DNA from 2 places in the Bacillus sp. Marseille-P3661 genome. Region 1 is predicted to be linked to the other one. Evidence: a T-box and tRNA genes for the amino acid it is inferred to sense, from the RefSeq annotation. Region 1 holds a T-box; the other holds one or more tRNA genes.
The links. The T-box of region 1 lies ahead of tyrS (tyrosine--tRNA ligase). A T-box ahead of a tRNA ligase gene usually reads a tRNA of that ligase, here a tRNA-Tyr.

Region 1 (7,832 bases):
CAACTGCATTTAGAATGTTAATGGGTGCTGGTGATGAAGTTGTTAAGCAGTTTGATCTTTCTTCACTACGTCATATTGTGAGTGTTGGCGAGCCATTAAATCCTGAGGTTGTCCGTTGGGGTAATAAAGTGTTTGGTCTTAGAATCCATGATACATGGTGGATGACAGAAACAGGAGCGCAATTAATTTGTAACTATCCATCAATGGATATTAAACCTGGCTCAATGGGTAAGCCAATTCCTGGCGTTCAGGCAGCTATCGTGGATGATCAAGGTCAAGAATTACCTCCATATCGTATGGGTAATCTTGCAATTAAAAAAGGCTGGCCGTCCATGATGAGACAAATTTGGAATAACCAAGAAAAATATGAATCTTATTTTATGCCCGGTGATTGGTATGTTTCTGGTGATTCAGCCTATATGGATGAAGATGGATACTTCTGGTTCCAAGGGCGAATCGATGATGTTATTATGACATCTGGTGAGCGCGTAGGTCCATTTGAAGTTGAAAGTAAACTTGTCGAACATCCTGCAGTTGCGGAGGCAGGTGTTATTGGAAAGCCTGATCCAGTTCGTGGCGAAATTATTAAGGCATTTGTAGCATTAAGAGATGGTTTTGAACAAAGTGAAGATCTGAAGGAAGAGATCCGTCAATTCGTAAAAACTGGATTAGCTGCACATGCTGCTCCACGTGAAATTGAGTTCCGTGATAAGTTACCAAAAACTAGAAGTGGTAAGATTATGAGACGTGTATTGAAAGCTTGGGAATTAGACCTTCCAACTGGCGATCTATCAACAATGGAAGATTAATAGTATGATATAATAGGCCCCCGCCAAAATGGTAGGGGTCTTATTTTGCAACGGGAAGTAGTTGTATTAGAAAAACCACAGATTCTTATATAGAATCTGTGGTTTTATTCTAATTTAAATTTTCTAGCGGGTTAGGAATTGGGTCTTTCGGTTTTTTCGAATCGACCGGTGTTGTTCCAGTTTTATTATCCTCGTTATTAGGATTGGTTGGCTCCACTGGTGTCCCACTTTGGCCATCCCCAATTGGGATCGGTAAATATTCACTGCCGTTTTCCCAATCAATAATAGATACTTTATTGGATGGAGGAGATTCATTTCCAACACTATTGACTGCAGTTACATAGAATAAATAGTTAGGATTTGTTACTGTATATGCCAAATTTGCTGATTTTGGTATAGTAGCAACTAACTTATAAGGCTGATCAATATGCTCTGCTCTATAAACTCGATATCCGATTATATCAGTACCCGGATGTTGCTCCCATGATAGTACGTTATTATTTAAGATTACATTTTTTACACTATCAGGTTTTTTACTATTATCAGTAGTCATTCCGGCAAAACCATCTTTTTCAGGTACGATGATATTGCTCCATGCTGGCCTATTAGGAATCAGTTGGCGAACATTCTCAAGTGAATCTAAGCCATTACTTGCTAGATATTCAGGATTTAACATAAAACCTTTGGATGCAAATTCTTCAGGAAAACCATCTGGAACTTGATAATGTTTACCATCGATAGTGACATATGAACCTTTTATCAGGCTATTATCAACTTCCTTAGGAACAAACTTTGCATTAAATAAATCAGTTTGGATTAATCCAGCTTCTTCACAGATAGATGATGGTAATAATCCGCTAACTGCACAATAGGATCTTTGGACGATACCTCCAGGCATTTCAAAACGCTGATCAGTTTGGACTATTTCAGGTTTTAAATCATATACCGCATTCATTAATTCGGCCCAGAGATTTTGGTTACGTTGACTGTATGAGTAACCTTTGTAGCTTTTTTCAATTGGTTTAGGAGTATCGTACCCCATCCATAATCCAAACGTAACATTAGGATTTGTCGCCACAAACCAAGAATCTCGATAATCTTGTGATGTACCTGTTTTACCTGCCCAATCTGATTTGAATTTTAATTTACTTGGAATCCCAGCAGCTGTTCCTTCAGAGATTACATCTCTCATCATATCAATTGTTAAATATGCTGTCTGAGGAGTGAAAACATCAACCGGATTTGTTTCATGCTGATAAATCAGTTCACCATCTTTTGTTTCAATTCTTTCAATTAAATATGCATCAATAAATTTCCCTGAGTTTGCAAATGTGGCAAATGCATTTACGTTCTCTTCTACAGTTACACCTCTATCTAAGGCGCCAAGTGCCATTGATAGATGGCTTTTGTCCCCATCTGTTAATGAGCTGAAACCCATTTTTTCAAGATATTGAGTAGGATCATTATTAATGATTGTTGAATAAACCTTCGCTGTAGGGATATTATAAGACTTGGCTAATGCGTATCTTGCTGATACTAGTCCGTGATAACCTTCACCATAGTTTTCAGGCTCCCACATATCAGGACCTGCTTTTAATTTTAGCGGTACATCTGGAATTACTGATCCTGGATGTAATTTTCCGAGTTCAATTGCAGGTGCATATACAAGGAGCGGTTTCATCGTTGAACCGTTTGATCGTAGTCCACTTGTTGCGTGATTCAATTGCTCTGTTTCATGATCACGCCCACCGATGAAACTGATTATTGCTCCTGTATCATTATCGATTAAGATGCCCCCAACCTCGACAGGCTCCATCACTTTAACCATTTCACCAGTATCAGGATCTTTTACTGATTCCGGTTTATCATTACCATAATATTGATAGTTGTTTTTAATTTCCTGCATCTTGTCATAGATTCCCTGATCAATTGTTGAATATATTCTATATCCATTTTGACGCAGGTTCTTGTCTGCTTTCATATAATACTCGTTATATAAGTTTTCGTCATTTTTCAAATCTTCTTCAGTATAGCCGTCTTCTTTAGCTAAAATTTTAAGAATGATGTCTTTGGCACGATCTTCAATTTCAAATGTTAGCCATGGATAGTTTTGAACAGGATTTGGCTTAGGTTTTGCAAAATTAGCTTTTATATCATATTTAAGTGCTTCGTCATGCTCAGCTTGAGTTATATAGCCGGCAGTCAACATTCTATTAAGAACTGTTTTCATTCTGTTTAATCCAGGTGTGATGTCTTCTTTTAATTCACCTGTTCTAGCTTTAAATGGTGTATAACCAAATGGGCTTTGTGGCAATCCTGCTATGTAGGCAGCCTGTGGCAAATTAAGGTCTTTAGCATCTACCCCGAAAATACCTTGTGCTGCAGTCTGGATACCTGCGATATTTCGTCCAGAAGCATTGCGCCCAAAAGGTACTACGTTTAAATAGGCCTCAAGAATTTCATCTTTCTCAAAAAACTGTTCAAGACGTAAAGCGATCATAATTTCTTTTGCTTTTCTGTCAAATGAAACCTCATTCGTTAGTATTTGGTTTTTTATTAACTGTTGTGTAAGTGTACTACCACCACTTTTTACTGAGGAATTCGTAAACTCCTGTAGAATAGCACGTAGGATTGCTTTAGGCACAACGCCTGCATGTTCATAAAAGTATTCATCCTCAGTTGCAATGACCGCATTTTTTACGTATTCGGAAACCTCGCTAAGTTTTGTTTCTTCGCGGTCTAAATCTGAACGGAGCTTTCCTAAATAGATATTATCTTTAAAATAGAGCTCTGTTGTTTCTTCGTAATTGTAAATATCCTTTCGCATACTTTCATGACTTCTAATAGGCTCGTCCTTCACGAGAGAGGCGAAGTATCCGGCCCCAACAGCTCCGGCAAAAGATAAACCTATTAAGCCGAATGTAATAAATATAATAGATAAATTCCAAGTTACTTTTGAAGATATTCTTGCAACCTTTAAAAACTTGTCTTTTTTAACTGACATAATCAATCCCCCTAAATCAGGATTATTATAGCATAAAGGGCCAATTTTTGATACGTTTCCTAGGTAATGGCAAATTTTGATTTGACTTTTATACTGAATTTATGGTAAATCTTATTATATTAAATTAAATCTTTTATATGCTTTGATAGGAAATAGTAGTGATTATCTCCCTGTAATAAAGAGAGCTGGTGGTTGGTGGAAACCAGTACATAGATAAAACATGAATTACAATCCTTGAGCTTTTGTTGAGAAAAAAATTATGGATTTTCTTACATAGGAATTTTCTATTTTTCTTAGTATCAACAAACGGTGTTGACCGTTATTCAGATGAGTGGAAGAATAATAACGTTCTTCAAATAGGATGGTACCGCGAACATGTTTCGTTCCTATTTGAGGAGCGTTTTTTTATACTTTATGATAATGGCAATGCCTAAATACTTAATTACTAATATTAAAGGAGTGTTAAAAATGAATTTATGGGAAGATTTAACCTACCGTGGGTTGGTTAATCAAGTTACAGATGAGGAAGGATTACAGAAGGAATTAACTAGTAACTCAATTTCACTATATTGTGGATTTGATCCAACAGCTGATAGTTTACATATTGGTCATCTATTAACAGTCTTAACACTGAGGAGATTCCAACAGGCAGGACATAAGCCAATTGCACTTGTTGGAGGCGCCACAGGATTAATTGGAGATCCGAGCGGTAAGAAGGCAGAACGAACTTTAAATGAAAAAGAAATTGTTCAACAATGGAGTGACAAAATTAAAAATCAGCTATCTCAGTTTTTAACTTTTGAGGGAGATAATGCTGCAAAGGCTGTAAATAACTATGATTGGATTGGTAAACTAGATGTTATAAGTTTTTTAAGAGATGTTGGAAAGAACTTCGGTTTAAATTATATGTTAGCTAAAGATTCAGTGGAATCACGAATTCAATCAGGAATTTCGTTTACTGAATTTAGTTACATGATACTGCAATCCTATGACTTCTTTAATTTATATAAAAATGAAAACTGTACTTTACAAATTGGTGGAAGTGATCAGTGGGGTAACATCACGGCAGGCTTAGAGTTAATCAGAAAATCAACTGATGAAGATGCAAAAGCGTATGGTTTTACAATTCCATTAGTTACAAAAAGTGATGGTACAAAGTTTGGGAAATCAGAAGGTGGTGCGATTTGGTTAGATGCTGAGAAAACATCGCCTTATGAATTCTACCAATTCTTAATTAACACAGATGATCGTGATGTTGTTAAGTTCTTAAAGTATTTTACTTTCCTTTCACATGATGAAATTGATGCACTAGCACAAGAAGTAGAAACAGCACCTGAAAAACGTACAGCTCAAAAAAGATTAGCTGAAGAGGTAACAAAACTAGTACATGGTGAAGGTGCATTAAAACAAGCGATACGAATTTCTGAAGCTCTGTTTAGTGGGGATATTAAAGAGCTGTCGGCTGCTGAAATCAAACAAGGCTTTAAAGATGTTCCTTCATACGAATGTACGCAGGACGATATGGTCCTGATTGATTTATTGGTTGATAGTAAAATATCTCCATCAAAACGTCAAGCAAGAGAAGATATAACAAATGGAGCAATTTATTTAAATGGTGATCGTGTAACTGAATTAGATCATGTACTTACTAAACAAGATCGGATTGAGGAACAGTTTACAATTATTCGAAGAGGAAAGAAAAAATACTATTTAATAAAATACTAAAAAAAGCAAGGACTTTGTATAAACAAAGTCCTTTTCACTTTGTTTTATAGCATTGTTCAACAAATAAGCTTTTGGATGTAATAAAACGAGGGTTATAGTCTAATAAAAAAATAAAACCCACTGGAAAGATCCAGTAGGTTTTAAAATTTCAATTAAATTATTAACGAGAGTAGAACTCAACGATAAATGCTTCGTTAATTTCTGCAGGCATTTCAGAACGCTCTGGGAAACGAGTGTATGTGCCTTGTAATTTTTCAGCATCAAAAGTTAAGAAATCAGGTACGAAGTTGTTAACTTCTACAGATTCTTTAATGATGTCTAGGTTTTGTGATTTTTCACGAACACCAATTGTTTGTCCAGGTTTTACACGGTATGATGGAATATCTACACGGCTGCCATCAACAGTGATATGACCATGGTTTACAAGTTGACGTGCTTGGCGACGAGTACGAGCAAGACCCATACGGTAAACTAGGTTATCAAGGCGTGATTCTAATAGAATCATGAAGTTTTCACCGTGTTTACCTTTCATTTTACCCGCAGCATCAAACGTATTACGGAATTGGCGCTCATTCACACCAAACATATGACGAAGCTTTTGCTTCTCTTGTAATTGTAATCCGTATTCAGAAAGTTTTTTACGTTGGTTTGGTCCATGTTGACCAGGTGCATAAGGGCGTTTTTCTAATTCTTTACCAGTACCGCTAAGTGAAATTCCTAGACGGCGAGATAATTTCCAAGATGGTCCAGTATAACGAGCCATAATTTAAGCTCCTCCTTCAAATATGTTTTTATTTTGTAAAATAAAAACACAGACACATGTACTGAATTCTACTGTACATTTTGTTTTCATGTATCCTCGCCCTAGCAGCCGAGAGTTACTCGATACACCTCATAACAGAGGAACAAAATGAAACAATAGATTGTACACTAAAGCCGCATTTATTTTACACATAATTGATATTATAAGTATTTAACTGCATAAAGTCAAGATAAAATCATTAAGAGTTGTTTTTATATTATCTGCTCTACTAATATAAACGATAGAAAGATATGATATCTATCATGACTAGTAAAAAGAAATTAGGTGTCTCCTATGTTTATGAAAGAATCGGTAATGCAAAGACGATTACGTCTAGTAATGTTAACAGCAGTTGTTTTATGCGTGATCCTAGCCTTTTATTATCAAACATTAAAGTTTGGGAATAATCAAACATCCAATAGCTTTGATCAAAAAGTTAGTGTCATTCGGCGAATGACTGACTCGCAAAATCCGCTAGTTGCAGTAGCAAAAATGCACGAACAAAAACCAATATTATTATTATACAATATTGATGTCCTAGACAACTATAAGTTTGAGACGGTAAATGTTGTAGAATTAAAAACACAACCAGAAGCTATGGTTGCTGAGGAACCATTGGGCGTCTGGATTAAACTTGAAGGGAACTGGTATTTTTTTGATATGAATCTTCAATCACGTCAAAAAGACGATGACGAAACTATTCTTATTAATAAATCTGTTCAGTTTAAGATGGTTGAGGATCGAGTAGTAGTCTATTCGACTAATGGCACTCTACTGTGGTCAGAGCGATTTCAGGATACTCCAGTGTCCATCCATTCATTATCAAGAGATAACAAATTATGGTTAATTGTTTTTAAGGATGATATTATAATCTATAAATACTCATAAACTAGTTTCGCGCTCTTGTGTCCGTTTTGGCACTAATTTTATCGGAATAATAAATTCAGTATCTTTCCGGGATATAATTCCCATCCATAATTTGAAATAAAGATAGGAAAATATTACTGTTTTGTTTTATAATGGTGGTAGAAATAGTACGTTATAATGCATATATTGCAATTTTGAAGGTGATTTCAAAATGATTAGCCCTAAAGGGAGTCTAAATACGGAAATAACTGAAATTAAAAGCTATTTTTTTGGACTTATTACAGATGATGAGAATACTGCCAGTCTACCTGTATTAACACAAAAATTAGTCCAATATTTAAAGAACAGGGTAAATGCCACATTTGTAGGTTTATATTTATATAATAAATGGAAAGAACGGTATTACTTAGAACAATGTACGGAACAGGTTGAGAAGGATAATAAATCCTTCTCGGTCGATTTAAAGCGTATGACTAGGTTACAACAACATTTAATAAAAGGTTCGGTTTTAAATGCATCGACATTAGGGGTTTGTGACAATTCTAGGAACGCATATGTTATTTTGCTCAAAAAGGGTTCATCGATATTTGGTTTTTTGTATATAAAATTTGAAGAAGGTATAAAT
Region 2 (7,832 bases), on a different contig from region 1:
TTGGGCGTAAAGCGCGCGCAGGCGGTTTCTTAAGTCTGATGTGAAAGCCCCCGGCTCAACCGGGGAGGGTCATTGGAAACTGGGAAACTTGAGTGCAGAAGAGGAGAGTGGAATTCCACGTGTAGCGGTGAAATGCGTAGAGATGTGGAGGAACACCAGTGGCGAAGGCGACTCTCTGGTCTGTAACTGACGCTGAGGCGCGAAAGCGTGGGGAGCGAACAGGATTAGATACCCTGGTAGTCCACGCCGTAAACGATGAGTGCTAAGTGTTGGAGGGTTTCCGCCCTTCAGTGCTGCAGCTAACGCATTAAGCACTCCGCCTGGGGAGTACGGTCGCAAGACTGAAACTCAAAGGAATTGACGGGGGCCCGCACAAGCGGTGGAGCATGTGGTTTAATTCGAAGCAACGCGAAGAACCTTACCAGGTCTTGACATCCTCTGCTACTTCTAGAGATAGAAGGTTCCCCTTCGGGGGACAGAGTGACAGGTGGTGCATGGTTGTCGTCAGCTCGTGTCGTGAGATGTTGGGTTAAGTCCCGCAACGAGCGCAACCCTTGTCCTTAGTTGCCAGCATTTAGTTGGGCACTCTAAGGAGACTGCCGGTGACAAACCGGAGGAAGGTGGGGATGACGTCAAATCATCATGCCCCTTATGACCTGGGCTACACACGTGCTACAATGGATGGTACAAAGGGTTGCGAGACCGCGAGGTTGAGCCAATCCCATAAAGCCATTCTCAGTTCGGATTGTAGGCTGCAACTCGCCTACATGAAGCTGGAATCGCTAGTAATCGCGGATCAGCATGCCGCGGTGAATACGTTCCCGGGCCTTGTACACACCGCCCGTCACACCACGAGAGTTTGTAACACCCGAAGTCGGTGGGGTAACCTTTTGGAGCCAGCCGCCTAAGGTGGGACAGATGATTGGGGTGAAGTCGTAACAAGGTAGCCGTATCGGAAGGTGCGGCTGGATCACCTCCTTTCTAAGGAAGAATTACGAAGACGCGCTTAGACATTTTGTTTAGTTTTGAGAGAGCATTCTCTCTATATTGTTCTTTGAAAACTAGATAGCAATAACATTCATATTTACTGTAGAAAAGTTCTTATTAAAATCTTGATGATTAAGATCATCTTAGGTTAAGTGAATAAGGGCGCACGGTGAATGCCTTGGCACTAGGAGCCGATGAAGGACGGGACTAACACCGATATGCTTCGGGGAGCTGTAAGTAAGCTTTGATCCGGAGATTTCCGAATGGGGAAACCCACTGTTCGTAATGGAACAGGATCTATACCTGAATACATAGGGTACTGAAGGCAGACCCGGGGAACTGAAACATCTAAGTACCCGGAGGAAGAGAAAGCAAACGCGATTTCCTGAGTAGCGGCGAGCGAAACGGAAGAAGCCCAAACCAAGAGGCTTGCCTCTTGGGGTTGTAGGACACTCTATACGGAGTTACAAAGGAACGAAGTAGGTGAAGTGGTTTGGAAAGACCAGCCGAAGAAGGTAACAGCCCTGTAGCTGAAACTTCGTTCTCTCTTGAGTGGATCCTGAGTACGGCGGGACACGTGAAATCCCGTCGGAAGCTGGGAGGACCATCTCCCAAGGCTAAATACTCCCTAGTGACCGATAGTGAACCAGTACCGTGAGGGAAAGGTGAAAAGCACCCCGGAAGGGGAGTGAAAGAGATCCTGAAACCGTGTGCCTACAAGTAGTTGGAGCCCATTTATGGGTGACAGCGTGCCTTTTGTAGAATGAACCGGCGAGTTACGATCCCGTGCAAGGTTAAGTCGAAGAGACGGAGCCGCAGCGAAAGCGAGTCTGAATAGGGCGATTGTAGTACGTGGTCGTAGACCCGAAACCAGGTGATCTACCCATGTCCAGGGTGAAGTCCAGGTAACACTGGATGGAGGCCCGAACCCACGCACGTTGAAAAGTGCGGGGATGAGGTGTGGGTAGCGGAGAAATTCCAATCGAACTTGGAGATAGCTGGTTCTCCCCGAAATAGCTTTAGGGCTAGCCTTAAGGTAAGAGTCTTGGAGGTAGAGCACTGATTGGACTAGGGGCCCCCATCGGGTTACCGAATTCAGTCAAACTCCGAATGCCAAAGACTTATCCTTAGGAGTCAGACTACGAGTGATAAGGTCCGTGGTCAAGAGGGAAACAGCCCAGATCACCAGCTAAGGTCCCAAAGTATACGTTAAGTGGCAAAGGATGTGGAGTTGCTTAGACAACCAGGATGTTGGCTTAGAAGCAGCCACCATTTAAAGAGTGCGTAATAGCTCACTGGTCGAGTGACTCTGCGCCGAAAATGTAACGGGGCTAAACGTATCACCGAAGCTGTGGATTGACACTTACGTGTCAGTGGTAGGGGAGCGTTCTAAGGGCTTTGAAGCTAGACCGGAAGGACTAGTGGAGCGCTTAGAAGTGAGAATGCCGGTGTGAGTAGCGAAAAGACAAGTGAGAATCTTGTCCATCGAAAGCCTAAGGTTTCCTGAGGAAGGCTCGTCCGCTCAGGGTTAGTCGGGACCTAAGCCGAGGCCGAAAGGCGTAGGCGATGGCCAACAGGTTGATATTCCTGTACCACCTCTTTACCGTTTGAGCAATGGAGGGACGCAGGAGGATAGGGTAAGCGCGCTGTTGGATATGCGCGTCCAAGCAGTTAGGCTGGTAAGTAGGCAAATCCGCTTACCACATAAGCTGAGCTGTGATGGCGAGGGAAATATAGTACCGAAGTTCCTGATTCCACACTGCCAAGAAAAGCTTCTAGCGAGGTAGAAGGTGCCCGTACCGCAAACCGACACAGGTAGGCGAGGAGAGAATCCTAAGATGCGCGAGAGAACTCTCGTTAAGGAACTCGGCAAAATGACCCCGTAACTTCGGGAGAAGGGGTGCTCTGATAGCGTGCAAGCGCGAGAGAGCCGCAGTGAATAGGCCCAAGCGACTGTTTAGCAAAAACACAGGTCTCTGCGAAGCCGCAAGGCGAAGTATAGGGGCTGACACCTGCCCGGTGCTGGAAGGTTAAGAGGAGAGGTTATCCTTTTCGGAGAAGCTTTGAATCGAAGCCCCAGTAAACGGCGGCCGTAACTATAACGGTCCTAAGGTAGCGAAATTCCTTGTCAGGTAAGTTCTGACCCGCACGAAAGGTGTAACGATTTGGGCACTGTCTCAACGAGAGACTCGGTGAAATCATAGTACCTGTGAAGATGCAGGTTACCCGCGACAGGACGGAAAGACCCCGTGGAGCTTTACTGCAACCTGATATTGAATTTTGGTACAGCTTGTACAGGATAGGTAGGAGCCTGAGAAGCCGGAGCGCCAGCTTCGGTGGAGGCATCGGTGGGATACTACCCTGGCTGTATTGAAATTCTAACCCGCGCCCCTGATCGGGGCGGGAGACAGTGTCAGGTGGGCAGTTTGACTGGGGCGGTCGCCTCCTAAAGAGTAACGGAGGCGCCCAAAGGTTCCCTCAGAATGGTTGGAAATCATTCGTAGAGTGTAAAGGCACAAGGGAGCTTGACTGCGAGACCTACAAGTCGAGCAGGGACGAAAGTCGGGCTTAGTGATCCGGTGGTTCCGCATGGAAGGGCCATCGCTCAACGGATAAAAGCTACCCCGGGGATAACAGGCTTATCTCCCCCAAGAGTCCACATCGACGGGGAGGTTTGGCACCTCGATGTCGGCTCATCGCATCCTGGGGCTGTAGTCGGTCCCAAGGGTTGGGCTGTTCGCCCATTAAAGCGGTACGCGAGCTGGGTTCAGAACGTCGTGAGACAGTTCGGTCCCTATCCGTCGTGGGCGTCGGAAATTTGAGAGGAGCTGTCCTTAGTACGAGAGGACCGGGATGGACACACCGCTGGTGTACCAGTTGTTCTGCCAAGAGCATCGCTGGGTAGCTATGTGTGGACGGGATAAGTGCTGAAAGCATCTAAGCATGAAGCCCCCCTCAAGATGAGATTTCCCATTACTTTAAGTAAGTAAGATCCCTCAGAGATGATGAGGTAGATAGGTTCGAGGTGGAAGCATGGCGACATGTGGAGCTGACGAATACTAATCGATCGAGGACTTAACCAAAACGAAAAGCGGAAGTGCCCGTCAAGCGACGTAAGGACTGAAGCGCATCGACTGAGATAAAGGAAACACGAAGAGCGGTAGCGATTCGATGTTGACTTATCGTAGGGAGGTGGGCGAAGTTCACTAGTCGCTGGGCACTGGAGCTGGACAATTACAGTTGAATATGAATGCTTGTTATCTAGTTTTGAGGGAACAATCCTCAAATTAAATATGTTTGGTGACGATAGCGAAGAGGTCACACCCGTTCCCATTCCGAACACGGAAGTTAAGCTCTTCAGCGCCGATGGTAGTTGGGGGCTGTCCCCCTGTGAGAGTAGGACGTTGCCAAGCTATATATTATTCCACAGTAGCTCAGTGGTAGAGCTATCGGCTGTTAACCGATCGGTCGCAGGTTCGAATCCTGCCTGTGGAGCCATGCTTCCATAGCTCAGCAGGTAGAGCACTTCCATGGTAAGGAAGAGGTCACCGGTTCGAGCCCGGTTGGAAGCTTTGTATATTTCATATCTGGCCCGTTGGTCAAGCGGTTAAGACACCGCCCTTTCACGGCGGTAACACGGGTTCGAATCCCGTACGGGTCACCAACATCTATATTAGCCGGTGTAGCTCAATTGGCAGAGCAACTGACTTGTAATCAGTAGGTTGGGGGTTCGATTCCTCTCGCCGGCACCAGTGTTCATGTATAAGGTTGTTCAATAATTTGGAGGGGTAGCGAAGTGGCTAAACGCGGCGGACTGTAAATCCGCTCCCTGTGGGTTCGGCAGTTCGAATCTGTCCCCCTCCACCATTCAAATTTACTTTATATTTATAATAAACATAGCATGTGCGGAAGTAGTTCAGTGGTAGAACACCACCTTGCCAAGGTGGGGGTCGCGGGTTCGAATCCCGTCTTCCGCTCCAGTAATTGGGGCCTTAGCTCAGCTGGGAGAGCGCCTGCCTTGCACGCAGGAGGTCAGCGGTTCGATCCCGCTAGGCTCCACCATACATATATTGATACTATATCCGCTTAGACATTTTTGTTCTAAGCGGATTTTTTATTTATAGCGTTAAACTATGAATAATCGTAATTGCATAAATATTCAATATCCTGTCGAGTTGAGTCATTTCCAATCACATTATAAAATATAAGGTAAGATGCCATAGGGGGAATGATGATGAATAAAAATATATCTATTATTGGAGTTCCGATTGATTTAGGTCAAACGAGACGCGGAGTTGATATGGGGCCTAGTGCTATGAGATACGCAGGTGTTATTGAACGATTAGAAAATTTGAATTATGATATTGAAGACTTAGGTGATATTGAGTATAGAAGACCTACAAGAAAAGAAGTTATTTCAGATACTAATTTAAAAAATCTAAAGGAAGTTGCTGATGTAAGTGAAAAGCTTGCTGCAAAGGTAGCTGAAACTGTTTCGCATAACCGATTCCCCTTAGTGTTAGGGGGCGACCATAGCGTGGCGATTGGGACCCTAGCAGGCATCTCTAAACATTATTCTAATCTAGGAGTTATTTGGTATGATGCACATGGCGATCTAAACACTGCGGAAACATCACCTTCGGGAAATATTCATGGAATGCCTTTAGCAGTTAGTATGGGGCTTGGTCATCCGGATTTAACAAATATTGCAGGATATAGTCCTAAAGTTGATCCCAAGAATATCGTAATTATTGGCGCTCGGTCCCTTGATCAAGGTGAAAAAGAGTTAATTAGGGAAAAAGGAATTCGAGTTTATACGATGCATGAGATTGATCGCATGGGGATGACTGCAGTTATGGAGGAAACAATTAATTATTTGTCAGCAAGAACGGACGGTGTTCATTTAAGTCTTGATTTAGATGGTTTAGACCCAAGTGATGCACCGGGAGTAGGAACACCTGTTATTGGTGGTATTAGTTATCGTGAAAGCCACTTAGCAATGGAGATGCTTGCAGAATCAGATATTATTACATCTGCTGAATTCGTTGAGGTAAACCCAATCCTTGATGAAAAAAATAAAACAGCTTCTGTGGCAGTTGCACTGATGGGCTCCTTATTTGGGGAAAAGTTAAAGTAAATAGTCCTTTTGAATTAAGATAATAATAAACTTCTTTAAAACAAGCAGTTAAATTCACATCTGCTTGTTTTTTCTTATTTAAATAATAAGATGTTCTAGGTATTAAAAAGTGTACGGTAAAATGCGGGGTATGTTAGGGGAAACATTACGATGAGTTACTTAAACAAATCCGGGTTAGCGATTTAATTAAATTGTAAAGGAGCTTATAATGAAACCGTATGAATAAGAAGAGGTAGGACTCAAAAGGGGTGCATGAACTAAGTTGTATAATAAATGATGCAATATTGATTCACTGTAGTTCATCTAGGCTATGAGGACTAGGTAATATTATTTGTTAATTACAAACAATATGTTAAGTTTGAGAAAAATGTTTTATAATTAGGCCTGTTATTACTCTTTAAATTACATTGTTTCACATTCTATGATCCGTTTTATATAATAGAAGATAATGTTTGCAAAAATTATTGTAAAAATTTATTTTTCATGACCAAGTCTGAAACCTTATTGGTGACATGTACGTAACTATAGATAGCCGCAAGTGCGGAGGTAATTATAAATGGAAACTTTAATAAAAAAACGAATTAAGCAAGTTAAAAAGGGAGATCAAAACGCTTTTGCTGAAATTGTAGAGCTATTTAAGGATAAAGTGTATCAGCTTTGTTATCGAATGATTGGTAATGCACATGAGGCGGAGGATTTGGCACAGGAAGCGTTTATCCGAGCGTATGTTAATATTCATAGTTATGATATTAACCGGAAATTCTCTACATGGCTGTATAGGATCGCAACAAACTTGTCCATTGACCGACTGAGGAAGAGGAAACCTGATTACTATTTAGATGCTGAAATCCAAGGTACAGAAGGATTAACGATGTATTCACATCTTCAGTCAGATGAACCATTGCCTGAAGAAAGTGTGGAAAGTCTAGAATTTCAAGAAATGATACAAAGTGAGATAAATGAATTGCCGCCTATGTACCGATCGGTGATTGTTCTTAAATATATCGAAGAATTGTCCTTAAAAGAGATAAGTGAAATATTAGATATACCTATAGGAACGGTTAAAACGCGGATTCACAGGGGAAGAGAAGCGTTAAGAAAAAAATTAGGTAATGTATAAGGGGGGATAAAGTAATGGAATGTTCAACAGAAATTGTTGAATTAATGCATAAATATTTGGATGAGGAGACTTCCGAAGAAGAAAATAAAGCATTAAAAGGACATATCGAAAGTTGTACAACATGTCAGCAGTATTTTCAGCAATTGAAAAAAGCTATTGCATATGTACAAAGTACGACTCATATTAAGGCCCCTGAACATTTCACTGCAAATGTTATGAGTAGACTCCCTAAAGAAAAACCATCTTTAAGATATACTAGATGGTTTAAAGCGCATCCAACTGTTTCAGCTGCGGCTGCATTTGTTATCTTAATGATGGGAAGTGTTTTCGCTAATTGGGAAAATGACCAATTATCTGTTTCTAAGCAATCAAATTTGCAGATTCAAGAACAAACAGTCATTGTACCAGAGGGAGTGGTAGTAGAGGGCGATGTGGTCGTTAGGAATGGAGATATCAAAATTGAGGGTGAAGTCGATGGTAATGTAACAGTTATTAACGGTGATAAATATTTAGCATCGGCGGGGCGTGTTACTGGGGAAATTGAGGAAATAGATGCAATATTTGAGTGGATTTGGTATAACATGAAGA

Region 2: it has a tRNA-Tyr gene. The T-box ahead of tyrS (tyrosine--tRNA ligase) is inferred to sense a tRNA for this amino acid. The anticodon was not compared.

Annotation. Positions count from the first base shown of each region.
Region 1 is NZ_LT965953.1:678,511-686,342, forward strand. It holds gene acsA (acetate--CoA ligase) at 1-809, shown strand, start outside; gene C1724_RS03065 (transglycosylase domain-containing protein) at 919-3,813, opposite strand; T-box leader at 3,947-4,204, shown strand; gene tyrS (tyrosine--tRNA ligase) at 4,282-5,538, shown strand; gene rpsD (30S ribosomal protein S4) at 5,699-6,301, opposite strand; gene C1724_RS03080 (hypothetical protein) at 6,641-7,228, shown strand; gene C1724_RS03085 (sensor domain-containing diguanylate cyclase) at 7,419-7,832, shown strand, end outside.
Region 2 is NZ_LT965959.1:63,486-71,317, forward strand. It holds rRNA gene C1724_RS24235 (16S ribosomal RNA) at 1-981, shown strand, start outside; rRNA gene C1724_RS24240 (23S ribosomal RNA) at 1,134-4,070, shown strand; rRNA gene rrf (5S ribosomal RNA) at 4,284-4,400, shown strand; tRNA gene C1724_RS24250 (tRNA-Asn) at 4,411-4,485, shown strand; tRNA gene C1724_RS24255 (tRNA-Thr) at 4,487-4,559, shown strand; tRNA gene C1724_RS24260 (tRNA-Glu) at 4,577-4,651, shown strand; tRNA gene C1724_RS24265 (tRNA-Thr) at 4,664-4,739, shown strand; tRNA gene C1724_RS24270 (tRNA-Tyr) at 4,770-4,854, shown strand; tRNA gene C1724_RS24275 (tRNA-Gly) at 4,893-4,967, shown strand; tRNA gene C1724_RS24280 (tRNA-Ala) at 4,974-5,049, shown strand; gene rocF (arginase) at 5,222-6,124, shown strand; gene sigW (RNA polymerase sigma factor SigW) at 6,681-7,244, shown strand; gene C1724_RS24295 (anti-sigma factor family protein) at 7,259-7,832, shown strand, end outside.